DNA from 3 places in the Ruminococcus sp. 8Y-12 genome. Region 2 is predicted to be linked to each of the others. Evidence: predicted binding sites of a transcription regulator. Region 2 holds the regulator's gene; each other region holds the start of a gene.

Region 1 (4,309 bases), 370 kb from region 2:
GAGTTCTTTGCCCTCCAGGAACTCTAAAGATGCGCCGCCGCCTGTTGAGATATGGCTCATCTTATCACCAAAACCCAGCTGGTTTACAGCTGCCGCGGAGTCACCGCCGCCGATGATGGTGGTTGCATCCGTAGCTGCCAGAGCCTCCGCCACAGCGATGGTACCCTTTGCCAGAATGGGATTCTCAAATACGCCCATGGGTCCGTTCCAAACAACGGTCTTTGCACTCTTCACTGCATCTGCATACAGTTCTGCGGTCTTGGGACCAATATCCATACCCTCCATGTCTGCCGGAATCGCGTCCACGGATACGGTGGATACCTCAATAGGAGCATCAATGGGGTTCGGGAAGTCTGCCGCAATGGTGGTGTCAACGGGCAGAAGCAGCTTTTTACCCAGCTTCTCAGCCTTCTCGATCATCTCCTTGCAGTAGTCCAGTTTTGTTTCATCCAGAAGGGATTTTCCCACTTCTTTGCCCTGTGCTTTTAAGAAGGTGTAAGCCATTCCGCCGCCAATGATCAGGGTATCACACTTCTCAAGCAGGTTGGAGATTACATTTAATTTATCTGCTACTTTTGCGCCGCCTAAGATGGCAACAAAGGGTCTTTCCGGATTGTTTACGGCATTGCCCAGGAAATCAATCTCTTTCTGCATTAAGTAGCCTACCACTGCAGTGTCCACATACTGTGTCACACCCACATTGGAGCAGTGAGCTCTGTGTGCAGTACCAAAAGCGTCATTTACGAACACTTCACACAGAGAAGCCAGGTCTTTACTGAAAGCCTCTCCGTTCTTCGTCTCCTCAGCGCGGTAACGTGTGTTCTCCAGGAGAACCACATCCCCGTCGTTCATTGCCTCTACCGCTGCCTTTGCGTTTGGTCCCACTACCTCAGGATCTGCCGCAAATTTCACTTCCTGTCCAAGCAGTTCAGACAGACGGGCAGCCACAGGTGCCAGCGAAAGCTCAGGCTTTGGCTCTCCCTTGGGTTTGCCCAGATGTGAGCAGAGAATCACTTTTCCGCCGTCCGCGATCAGCTTTTTGATGGTGGGCAGAGCGGCAACCAGACGGTTTTCATCTGTGATCTGGCCCTCTTTTAATGGTACGTTGAAGTCGCAGCGAACCAGAACTTTTTTGCCTTTTACATTGATATCATCTACGGATTTCTTGTTGAGCATTTTGACGCCTCCCTATTCTTTTTCGTTATACTGATACCTAACAGAGTGGACAAGTCCACTTCAGCTTCCTAAATCCCTCACTAATGAAGGACTTCCCTATATGATGAAAAGGGTCCGGTCCAATCAGACCGGACCCTTCTTGGATCTAATTCTTTAAATTAAGCTAACTCTGAGAAGTATTTGATTGTACGAACCATCTGGCTTGTGTAAGAGTTCTCATTGTCATACCAGGAGATAACCTGAACCTCTGTGGTTCCGTTATCCAGAGGAAGAACCATAGTCTGAGTAGCATCAAACAGAGAACCAAATTTCATACCAACGATATCGCTGGATACGATCTCATCTGTGTTGTAGCCAAAGGACTCATCAGAAGCTGCTTTCATTGCTGCATTGATCTGATCAACAGTAACTGTTCCATCAACAACTGCCGTCAGGATGGTAGTAGAACCTGTCGGAGTCGGAACACGCTGAGCAGAACCGATTAATTTGCCGTTTAACTCAGGGATAACCAGACCGATTGCCTTAGCTGCACCTGTGCTGTTCGGAACGATATTTACAGCTGCTGCACGGGATCTTCTCAGATCGCCTTTTCTCTGAGGTCCATCAAGTGTCATCTGATCGCCTGTGTAAGCGTGGATGGTGCACATGATACCGCTCTTGATGGGTGCTAAGTCATTTAAAGCTTTTGCCATAGGAGCTAAGCAGTTTGTTGTACAGGACGCTGCAGAGATGATGGTATCTTCTGCTTTCAGAGTCTCATGGTTTACATTGTAAACGATAGTAGGAAGGTCATTTCCAGCCGGAGCTGAGATAACCACTTTGCGGGCACCTGCATTGATGTGTGCCTGTGCTTTTTCTTTTGATGTATAGAATCCGGAGCACTCCAGAACTACGTCTACTCCCAGATCTCCCCATGGGCAGTTGTTTGCATCCGGCTCTTTGTAAATTTTGATGGTCTTTCCATCAACGGTGATGGAATCCTCTCCAGCCTCTACGGTTTCAGCCAGAGCATATTTACCCTGTGATGAGTCATATTTTAATAAGTGAGCTAACATCTTGGGGGATGTTAAGTCGTTGATTGCAACTACTTCATATCCTTCTGCGCCAAACATCTGTCTGAATGCAAGACGTCCAATACGTCCAAATCCGTTGATTGCTACTTTTACTGCCATGATTTGATTCCTCCTAAGAATAAAAATATTTGTAATCTGCACGAAAACTGCAGATTAGTTTTGAGTTTCTCTTAGATTGTTAAAGAAACATCAACCTATCTGCTATTCTACCTAATTTGTCCAAAAAATTCAAGTAAAAATTATATTTTTATTTGTGTTTAACCAATTTTTAACAAACTTCTGGACTTTTTTCTATATATCCTATATGATTCTTTTGAAATGGACAAGGAGGTACTGCAATGAAAGCAGATTTTCATATTCATTCGTCTTTCTCCGCGGACTCGGAAGCGCCCATGGAGCAGATGATTGAGAAGGGGATTTCTCTGGGACTTACCACCATGTGCTTCACAGAACATATGGATTTGGGGTTTCTTTCAGAAGGTCTTCTCTTTGAGACAGATACAGCAGCTTACCGCAAGAAGATCATGGATTGCCGGGACAAGTACCGGGGCAAGGTTGAGCTACTCTTTGGGATAGAGCTGGGGCTTGAACCCCACATGGCCGGAAAGCTCTCAGAATATCTTTCTGAGTGGGACTTTGACTTTATCATTGGTTCCTCACACGTGGTTGGAGGCCGGGACCCCTATTATCCTCAATTTTACAATGGTCGTCTTGAGGAGGAGTGCTACCGGGAATATTTTGCCACCATTCCGGAAAATCTCAGGGCATTTTCCGATATAGACGTGTACGGGCATATCGACTACGTGGTGCGGTATGGTCCGAATCAAAACCGATTTTATTCCTATGAAAAGTACAAAGATTTAATCGACGAAGGTCTGCGTGAAATTGTCAGCCGGGGAATCGGACTAGAGCTGAATACCGCTGGCTACAAATACGGACTGGGACATCCCAATCCCCATCCCGACGTGTTGCAAAGATACCGGGCACTTGGAGGGGAGATCATAACCGTGGGAAGCGACGGGCACGCACCGGAACAGCTGGCGTATGAGTTTGGAAAGGTGAGGGAAGTGTTAGAGGGCTGCGGGTTTCGGTATTACACGGTATTTCGCAATAGAAAACCTGAGTTTATAAAGTTTTAATAATTTCCCCCATTTCTACCAGGTCATTTCCGGTTTTGACCAGGTCATTTTGGAAAATGACCTGGTCAAAACCGGAAATGACCTGGTAGAAATTGAAACTTACCGGAGGCCCCAGGTTCGTATACTCTTAAATTCTGCCCTCCCCCCTTCCGCACTCACCCAATTCCCATTCTGCGCTGAACTCGCAAACACATTGCAGGAGTGATTTGTCTGGTACTGCCCCGCAAACACTTCTATGGAGCTCTGGTCAGCCAATATATGTATATCCAACTCTCTCTTTCCCTTTAAATTGAGCGGACTTCTGGAGCATCCCTGACTCCACCCGTCCCCGTTACTCCGGTCAAAGGTCATCTCCCCCCGCTTCAGGTCAAGGCACACCACAGTTTCTTTCCCCTCCCCACATCTTAAATGAAACAGCACCCGCTCCGCCGTGCTTCTCTCCAGATCCAGCACCAGCTTTACCTCATAGGCAACCCCGTCTCCACCCGTTATGTCCACTGCTTCCCCGAAAACGGATACTCCACTGCGCTCATCTTCATCATAACGGAGGCTGATGACTTCCTCTATGGGCACAAACTGCAGTGTGTTGTCCGGCATGAGTCTCACCTCTCTTGGAATATTGAAGGCCCCACACCACCCTTCTTTATAGGTGGGCCCCCAGTCCTTCCACCAGGGCATCCAGTCCCAGGCATTGGCCCAGCCCACAATCAGCCGTCTTCCCTTTGCGTCCAGGAAGGACTGGGGAGCATAAAAATCAAAGCCCCAGTCAATCTCCCCCATGGTAGTATAGCAGAATTTCCCCCTCTCATAGTCCATATCCCCCACCAAATAGACACAAGTCCGCTCATGAGCGCCCATGGGTGAAAACATCAGTACATGCTTGTCACCCAGAGGATAGAAATCCGGACACTCAAACATGTA
Region 2 (4,309 bases):
GGATATGAAGAAATGAAGAAAGTAGTGAAGTTTGGAGGCAGCTCACTGGCAAGCGCGCAGCAGTTTCAGAAAGTGGGGGAAATCATCCGATCTGATGAGGCGAGAAGGTATGTGATACCCTCAGCCCCGGGAAAGCGTTTTGACGGGGATACAAAGGTGACGGATATGCTCTATGACTGCTATGCAGCCGCGGAAAATGGGGAAGCCTTTGAAAGCAAGCTGGAGAAAATCAAAAAGCGCTATTATGAGATTATAGAGGGACTTGGGCTTACACTCTCTCTGGAGGAGGAGTTTCAGGTAATCCGCGATGCTTTTTCCGGGAAAGCGGGAAGAGACTATGCGGCCTCCAGAGGAGAATTCTTAAATGGTATTATTATGGCAAATTATCTGGGCTACGAGTTTGTAGATGCCGCAGAGGTAATATTCTTTGACGGGGAAGGCAATTTTAACGCACAAAGGACAGACAAGACATTGTCCGAGCGCCTGGAGCAGGTGAAGGCAGCGGTGATTCCCGGATTTTATGGTTCAGATGCGGACGGAAGGGTAAAGACCTTTTCAAGGGGCGGCTCTGACGTGACAGGGTCCATTGTGGCAAAGGCAATCAAGGCGGATATATATGAAAACTGGACAGATGTGTCAGGGTTCCTGGTGACAGACCCCCGGATTATCAAAAATCCCGAAGTGATTGAGACCATTACCTATCGGGAACTGAGAGAGCTTTCCTACATGGGCGCAACGGTTCTCCACGAAGATGCCATTTTCCCTGTCCGCAAGGAGGGAATCCCCATCAATATCCGCAACACCAATGCCCCGGAAGATAAGGGAACGCTCATTGTGGAGAGCACCTGCAGGAGGCCCAAGTATACGATTACCGGTATCGCGGGCAAAAAGGGATTTGCGGCAATCAATATTGAAAAGGATATGATGAACGCAGAAGTTGGATTCGGCAGAAAAGTGCTCCAGGTGTTTGAGGAGAACGGCATCTCCTTTGAGCATATGCCTTCCGGAATTGACACAATGACAATCTTTGTGCATCAGTCCGAGTTTGAGGAAAAGGAGCAGAAGGTGCTGGCCGGTATTCACAGGGCTGTGGAACCCGACTTTATAGATTTGGAATCGGATCTTGCGCTGATCGCTGTGGTAGGCCGGGGTATGAGGGCAACCAGGGGAACCGCTGGACGTATCTTCTCCGCATTGGCACATGCCAACATTAATGTGAAAATGATTGACCAGGGGTCCAGTGAGCTGAATATTATCATTGGAGTGAGAAACGAGGATTTTGAGACTGCAATCAGAGCAATTTATGATATATTTGTAACAATCCAGTTATAATTGATTGACAAGATTTTAACATTTCCTTATAATAGAAGCAGTGACCTGTAAAGTATGGTAACAGGTCAGGCAGGTGTGTGCATTCACTGCGCATATCGTAAGAACATAATTCAAGAGTGCATATATCCCGCCGCAGGCGAATTAAATGGATTTATGCAGTAACAGGGCTGCTTGACTGACCTGTTGCGAAGTATGAAATGAGAGGGTGATTCTAGTGGTAGAAAAGGAAATATCCAGAGCCGTCGTCAAACGACTACCACGTTATTACCGGTATTTGGGCGATTTGCTGGAAAGTGGCGTAGAGAGGATTTCATCTGGTGAACTGAGCGAGCGTATGCAGGTGACCGCTTCGCAGATAAGGCAGGATTTAAACAACTTTGGAGGATTTGGGCAGCAGGGCTATGGCTATAATGTGAAGTTTCTATACAATGAAATAGGAAAAATACTGGGCCTGGATAAGACCTACCATATGATAATCGTGGGTGCAGGGAACCTGGGACAGGCCCTGGCCAATTATGTAAAGTTTGAAAAAAGAGGATTTTGGATCAAAGGGATCTTTGATGTAAATCCCAGGCTGCAGGGGGTGACCGTGAGGGGAATAGAGATCCGTATGACGGATGAGATTCCCCAGTTTGTAAAGGAACACAACATACAGATCGCAGCACTCACCCTTCCCAGAAACAATGCGGCCCAGATGGCCGAGCTTCTGGTGGAAAATGGGGTGAAGGCTATCTGGAACTTTGCCCATACGGATTTGCGGCTGCCGGAGGACGTGATTGTAGAAAATGTGCATCTCTCGGAAAGCCTGATGCAGTTGTCCTACAATATAAACCGCTATCAGAGAGAGCATGAAAAGAAACTGAATAAGTAAGAAGCAGCACACGTATCAGAATGGATGGACATTTTGATACGTTGTTTTGCGTTGCCGGGCAGGGTGACCGTGACGTGCAGCAGGAAGAGAGACTCTTTTTGTAGTATCTGGAAGAGAGGGTGAATAAATTGGAATATCTGGTAAATGCAGAAGAGATGAAAAGATGTGATCAGGGAACAATAAAGAAATATGGGGTGGAATCCCTGGTGTTGATGGAGCGGGCTGCGCTTACGGTAGTGGAGGAGCTGTGCAACGGCAGCTTTGACCTGAACAGGGTCCTTGTAGTCTGTGGTTCCGGAAATAACGGTGGGGACGGGTTTGCCATCGCCAGGCTGCTGTATTTGAAAAACATAGACACTGCCGTAGTATTTGCCGGAAAAGAGGAATCTCTTACAGAAGAAACCAAGATTCAAAAGAAAATCTGCGAAAATTATGGGATGAATATTTTCAAGAAAACGGATATGCATGAATATACTTGTATAGTAGATGCCGTCTTTGGAGTAGGGCTTTCCAGGGAGATCAAGGGGGAGTACGCATGTCTGATACAGCAGATCAATGCCTCAGGCGCCCGGGTTGTCGCAGTGGACATTCCCTCCGGAGTTTCGGCGGATACAGGAAAAGTGATGGGGACGGCTGTGAGAGCAGATGAGACCGTGACCTTTGCCTATCAGAAAATAGGGCAGGCGCTCTATCCCGGATCACAGATGTGCGGCAGACTGTGCGTGAGGGATATTGGGATTACAGCGCACGGTTTTGGCCGGGACGTTCCACTGACCTATAGCCTGACAGAGGAAGATATGGGCGTGCTGCCTGTCAGGCAGGCGTACTCCAACAAGGGGACCTACGGGAAAGCCCTGTTGGTTGCGGGACAGAAAAATATGTGCGGTGCAGCTATTTTAGCTGCCCGGGCAGCGTACAGGGCAGGGACAGGTCTTGTACGCGTAATGACGGAAGAATGCAACCGGACAGCCGTGCAGGTGGCTCTGCCGGAAGCTCTTCTGAGTACATATGATCCGATGAACTTTCAGCCGGATCTGGACGGGATGCGCAGCTGGCCCACAGCGGTGGGAATAGGACCCGGAATCGGAATGTCAGGAGAAAAGAGAGAGATTCTAGAGTTATTACTGCGCGAGAGCCGCGTTCCGGTGGTTATGGATGCGGATGCCCTGAATCTTTTGGCCAGGGAAAAGGAACTTTTACAAAAGCGCAGCTGCCAGGTTATCGTGACGCCACATGTGGGGGAGATGTGCAGGCTGACGGGACGAACCAAGCAGGAGATTACAGGGGACCTGATCGGGACCTGTAGAAGCTTTGCCCGGGAGAACGGTGTGATCTGCGTACTCAAGGATGCCAGAACCGTAATCTCTGACGGAAGGGAAGTGTGCATCAACCAGACGGGGTGCAGTGGGATGGCCACAGGAGGTTCCGGGGATGTGCTGACCGGGCTTCTGACCGGACTGCTGGCACAGGGGATGGAACCGTTTTTGGCCGCAAAGTCCGCTGTTTATCTGCACGGAAAGGCTGGAGAGCTGGCAGAGAGCAGGATGGGAGCCAGAGGGATGTTGGCTGGTGATATCGCCTGCGCATTGCCGGAAATATTAGATAAGTACAGAGCCTGCGCAAAGTTACAGGAAAGCGGCGCGGGGAGGAGAAGACGATGAAAAAATTTAACAGGATATGCGCAGAGATTGACCTGGATGCAATTGCCTGGAATTTTGAGGCAATGAGGTCAAACATCCGGTCTGATACAAAGATTGCGGCAGTGATCAAGACAGACGGATATGGACACGGAGCACTGCCCATTGCCAGGCTGCTGGAGGACTATGACTATGTCTGGGGATATGCAGTGGCAACCGTGGAGGAGGCAGTAAGCCTGAAGGAAAAGGGCATACGCAAGCCTCTGCTCATTCTGGGCTATGTGTTTGAGGAGGATTACGACACCCTGGTTTCCAAGGAGATCCGGCCGGTTGTCTTTAAGATGGATATGGCGGTAAAGATGTCCGAGGCAGCCGTGCGTGCGGGCAGAAAGCTTCCGATACATCTGGGTGTGGACACAGGAATGACGCGTATCGGTTTTTCGGACACAAAGGAAAGTGTTCGGACCAT
Region 3 (4,309 bases), 130 kb from region 2:
ATTGAGCCAAACTTAGAGGAAGGCAACATGCTGATGTTTGCCCATGGCTTTGCGATCCATTTCGGACAGATCGTACCGCCTAAGAACGTGGACGTTGCCATGATCGCACCTAAGGGTCCAGGTCATACCGTGAGAAGTGAATACCAGGTGGGCAAGGGTGTTCCCTGTCTGGTGGCTGTGGAGCAGGATGCTACGGGCAAGGCATTGGATACCGCTTTGGCTTACGCTCTGGCAATCGGTGGCGCAAGGGCAGGTGTGCTGGAGACTACTTTCAGAACAGAGACAGAGACAGACCTCTTTGGTGAGCAGGCTGTTCTGTGCGGCGGTGTGTGTGCTCTGATGCAGGCTGGATTTGAGACACTGGTTGAGGCTGGGTACGATGCAAGAAATGCATATTTTGAGTGTATCCATGAGATGAAGCTGATCGTTGACCTGATCTACCAGTCAGGCTTTGCGGGAATGAGATACTCCATCTCCAACACCGCTGAGTACGGTGACTACATCACCGGCTCCAAGATCATCACAGAGGATACCAAGAAGGCAATGAAGAAGATCCTCTCCGATATCCAGGATGGTACCTTTGCAAAAGACTTCCTTCTCGATATGTCACCCGCAGGCGGACAGGCTCATTTCCGTGCAATGAGAAAGAAAGCTGCAGAGCATCCTTCAGAGCTGGTGGGCGCTGAGGTTCGCAAGCTGTATAGCTGGAGCGATGAGGACAAGCTGATCAACAACTAAAGAATATCAGACAGCAGCGCAGAATTCTTATTCTGCGCTGTTTTTGAGAAGAAATTGGAGGTCTTAGTTAAATGGAAGACTACAAAAAAATTAAATTGTTGGTTCAGGTGGCGAAGCTGTATTATGAGAATGACTACAGCCAGGAGATGGTGGCCAAGACATTGAATCTCTCGCGGCCCTACATCTCTAAACTCTTAAATGAGGCAAAGGCGGCGGGTATTGTGAGGGTACAGGTGATTGATCCCCTGAGTGTGGAGACAGTCCTGGAAAAAAAGATAAGGGAGCGCTTTGGGCTGAAGAAAGTCATCATTGTGCCGAGAGGAACCGAGGGTAACGCGCTCTTCAGGCTGGGGCTTGAGGCTGCCAGATACCTGGACGGTATCTTAAGGGACGGGGATATGATCGGGACTTCCTGGGGGGAGACGATCTATGAATGCTCTAAAGTTCTGATGGAACGTCAGGATCTGAAGGATCTGGTTTCCGTCCAGCTGTGCGGAGGCACAAGCAACCTGAACAAAAAGGTGTATACGGCTGAGATCGCCGATAACTTTTCAGTGGCCCTGGGATGCTCCTCCTTCCTGCTTCCGCTTCCGGCGGTGCTGGATAATAAGAAGATGGTGGATATGCTCAGAGAAGATCACCATATGGCAAAGATTTTGCAGTATGGGTATGATGCCAATATTGCGTTGGTCACTATGGGGGCATTTGGAGTCAGAAGCGCTCTGGTGCGCGCCGGCTACCTGGAGTATGAGCAGATGGAGCGGCTCTTGGGTATGGGCGCTGTGGGGGATATCTGCTCCCATATCATTGACATTCACGGGAACATCTGTGACAGAGAACTGGATGAGCGGACTATGGCGGTTCCGCTGGATGTGATCAGACAAAAGGAATACAGGATCGGCGTAGCACAGGGTGTCAGTAAGGTGGAGTCTATCTGCGGTGCGTTAAACGGCGGCATCGTCAATGTGCTGATCACAAATGAAGATACCGCCGAGTGGGTATTGAACCGGCTGGACAGAATGTAGGCTACTGCTCGTAGTAAGCGTTCATATAGACTTTTTGCACATCTACAAGGGATGCCTCTCTGGGATTTTCTGGCATCCCTGTGTCGTCTAAGGCATGCAGAGACAGTGTCACCACATCCGATGGTTTGAACGCAGTGGAACTTAGCTTAGGTATGGATATTCGCCGGGATAGATCCTTTATGTAAGCAATCGCTTTGTTGGAGGCCTGGTCTGCTGTCATTTTTGAGATATCTGCACCAAAAGCCTGGGCCACATCTGCATATCGTTCTTTGCAGGAAGGGGCATTGTATCTCATGACATAGGGAAGTAAAATGGCGTTTGCCACTCCGTGGGGTGTATTGTAAAAGCCCCCGAGCTGATGAGCCATTGCGTGTACCATGCCAAGACCTGAGTTGGAGAAAGCCAGTCCGGCCATGTATTCGGCCCAGCACATATCTGTCCGGGCGTCAATGTCATGGCCATCCCGGACAGCGCGCTCCAGGGATTTCCCCACCAGACGGATGGCCTGAAGCGCAATGCCGTCTGTGAACGGAAAATGTGATTTGGCAACATAGGCTTCTATGGCGTGGGTCAGAGCATCCATCCCGGTGGAGGCTGTGAGCGGCGCCGGCTTTTTTTGACTTGTCCAAGCCATTGTAGTCCAGGATGCTGCCCCCATTTGCGCCTAGGATGCTGATGGCTTTTGAGACATCCAAAGATGAGCCCCCGCCGATCCCGATGATGTAATCACAGTTATTCTGAGCATAAAAACGGTATGCCTCCTCTACGATAGAGACAGTGGGATTCGGCTCTTGATAAGCCCCTGATCTGTGACCACCAGGGCCTTTCTGCCGGATATTTTGTCAATATATCTCGGGATTTCATGGATGCAGCCTTTGCCAATCAAAGTGTGGGCCGGCTGATATAGTTCACGATAGCTCATCTTTCTGATTCTCCCATCTTAAGAACAAATGATAATAATGATTAACAAATGTAAAAAACTGATAATAAATTAACATATATTTTAAAATAAGTCAAGGAACATGGAATAGTTACTCTTGACTAAAAAAAAGAGTTATGTTAGCGTAAGAGACAGAAGAAATGATTGGAATGGGGTATTGGGTAATAAAAAGGGAAAGGATGGTTTTACAATGGAAACCAGAAAAGTGAAGGCAAAGCCGTTGAGCCTGGAAGCATTTAAAGATTACGGTACCTATGCAGATATGATGAATCCCCGGGGATATTACCTGGAGGGGGAGTATCACAAGTTCTATCGGGATAGGATACGGTTCCCGGCCACCCCGCAGACTTTTTGCTGTTCGTCGCTGACCGTGAGAAAAAATGAGGAGTTTATTGTAAAAGGAATGGAGTACCATGACTACACAGCGGAGATTCAAATGCCTATGGACGCAGATGTGGTCCTGGTGTGCGCCCCGCCCAATGGAGGAGAGATTGCAGCCCGGGAGGCGGAGGCATTTCTCATTCCAAAGGGAACGATGGTCTGCCTTCATCCCGGAACCTGGCATGACGTACTTTACCCCGTAGACAGCGAACAGGCCAGTATCCTGATTGGCCTGCCGGAACGCATTTACCACAACGATATTGTGGTAAAGAACTTTGAGGACTGTGTCGTCCAGGTAGAATTTTAAATCTCAAAAACACCGCAGAACATTATGGATTCTGCGGTGTTTTTGCGTCTTGGCAGGAGGGGAGATAGGGGAGCTGGATCTGTACAGTGGTTCCCACGCTCAATGTGCTGAAGATAGTAAGTCCATAGTCGTCCCCGTAAGAGAGCTGAATTCTCTGATTTACATTCTGCAGGGCAATGCTTCTGTGGGCTCCTACAGGTGAAGCATTGGGATCAGCCGGGGAGTTCAGCTTTTCATTGAGTCTGCGCAGAGTCTCATCGTCCATTCCGTTTCCATTGTCCTTAATCTCAATGATGAGCCTGGAGGCAGTCCGGTAGATGTAGAAATGAATGATCCCCCTGCCGCGTTTTGTCTCCAGGCCATGGAAGATAGCGTTTTCCACAATGGGCTGTACTGTCAGCTTTGGAATCTGGCAGGTAAGGAACCGCTCAGGAGGTTCGTCAAATTCTGTTACAAACTCAAACTTGTCCTGAAAGCGGTACTGCTGGATGGTAAGATAATTATTTAAGTGGTTTAACTCCTCGGTCAGTGTGACTACATCTTGTTTATTGCTGATGCTGTACCGGAAGATATTTGATAGGGATTTGAGGAGGTTGGCGATTTCCAGAGAGTTCTGCATCAGTGCAAGCCCCCGGATGGAGTCAAGAGTGTTGTAGAGAAAATGCGGGTTGATCTGGCTTTGCAGAGCATTGATTTCTGCCTGTTTGTACAAAAGGTCCAGGCTGTACTTTTGGTTCAGCAGATTTTTGATGTGTTCAAACATACGGTTTAGTTTGTCTGCCAGGGGATACAGATCGCTGTTCTCTGAGGAGGAGAGGTCAAAGGTAAGTTCGCCGTCCTCCTCCATGTTGATGGCATGTTCGATCTTTATCAGGGGCTGATAAACACGTCTTGTAAAGTACCAGAAGAGGAGTGCAG

What was found. The regulator Rex, encoded in region 2, represses fermentation and respiration genes when NADH is low (regulators of the CRP and FNR family bind a similar motif). The targets are predictions, from matches to a motif close to ATTGTTAANNNNTTAACAAT.
Region 1: a site for Rex is predicted at 2,424-2,443, ahead of gap (type I glyceraldehyde-3-phosphate dehydrogenase). Genes of this name have one in related genera too.
Region 3: a site for Rex is predicted at 2,743-2,762, ahead of AC0THY_RS15285 (ureidoglycolate lyase). Genes of this name have one in related genera too.

The regions. Positions count from the first base shown of each region.
Region 1 is NZ_CM176623.1:4,080,622-4,084,930, forward strand. It holds gene AC0THY_RS16440 (phosphoglycerate kinase) at 1-1,176, opposite strand, end outside; gene gap (type I glyceraldehyde-3-phosphate dehydrogenase) at 1,335-2,348, opposite strand; gene AC0THY_RS16450 (histidinol-phosphatase HisJ family protein) at 2,588-3,388, shown strand; gene AC0THY_RS16455 (glycoside hydrolase family 32 protein) at 3,488-4,309, opposite strand, start outside.
Region 2 is NZ_CM176623.1:3,711,900-3,716,208, reverse strand. It holds gene AC0THY_RS14735 (aspartate kinase) at 13-1,332, shown strand; gene AC0THY_RS14730 (redox-sensing transcriptional repressor Rex) at 1,547-2,203, shown strand; gene AC0THY_RS14725 (NAD(P)H-hydrate dehydratase) at 2,323-3,864, shown strand; gene alr (alanine racemase) at 3,861-4,309, shown strand, end outside.
Region 3 is NZ_CM176623.1:3,837,343-3,841,651, reverse strand. It holds gene ilvC (ketol-acid reductoisomerase) at 1-738, shown strand, start outside; gene AC0THY_RS15305 (sugar-binding transcriptional regulator) at 810-1,763, shown strand; gene AC0THY_RS15300 (dehydroquinate synthase/iron-containing alcohol dehydrogenase family protein) at 1,765-2,397, opposite strand; partial or broken gene AC0THY_RS15295 (iron-containing alcohol dehydrogenase) at 2,435-2,533, opposite strand; gene AC0THY_RS15290 (hypothetical protein) at 2,527-2,685, opposite strand; gene AC0THY_RS15285 (ureidoglycolate lyase) at 2,894-3,391, shown strand; gene AC0THY_RS15280 (sensor histidine kinase) at 3,414-4,309, opposite strand, start outside.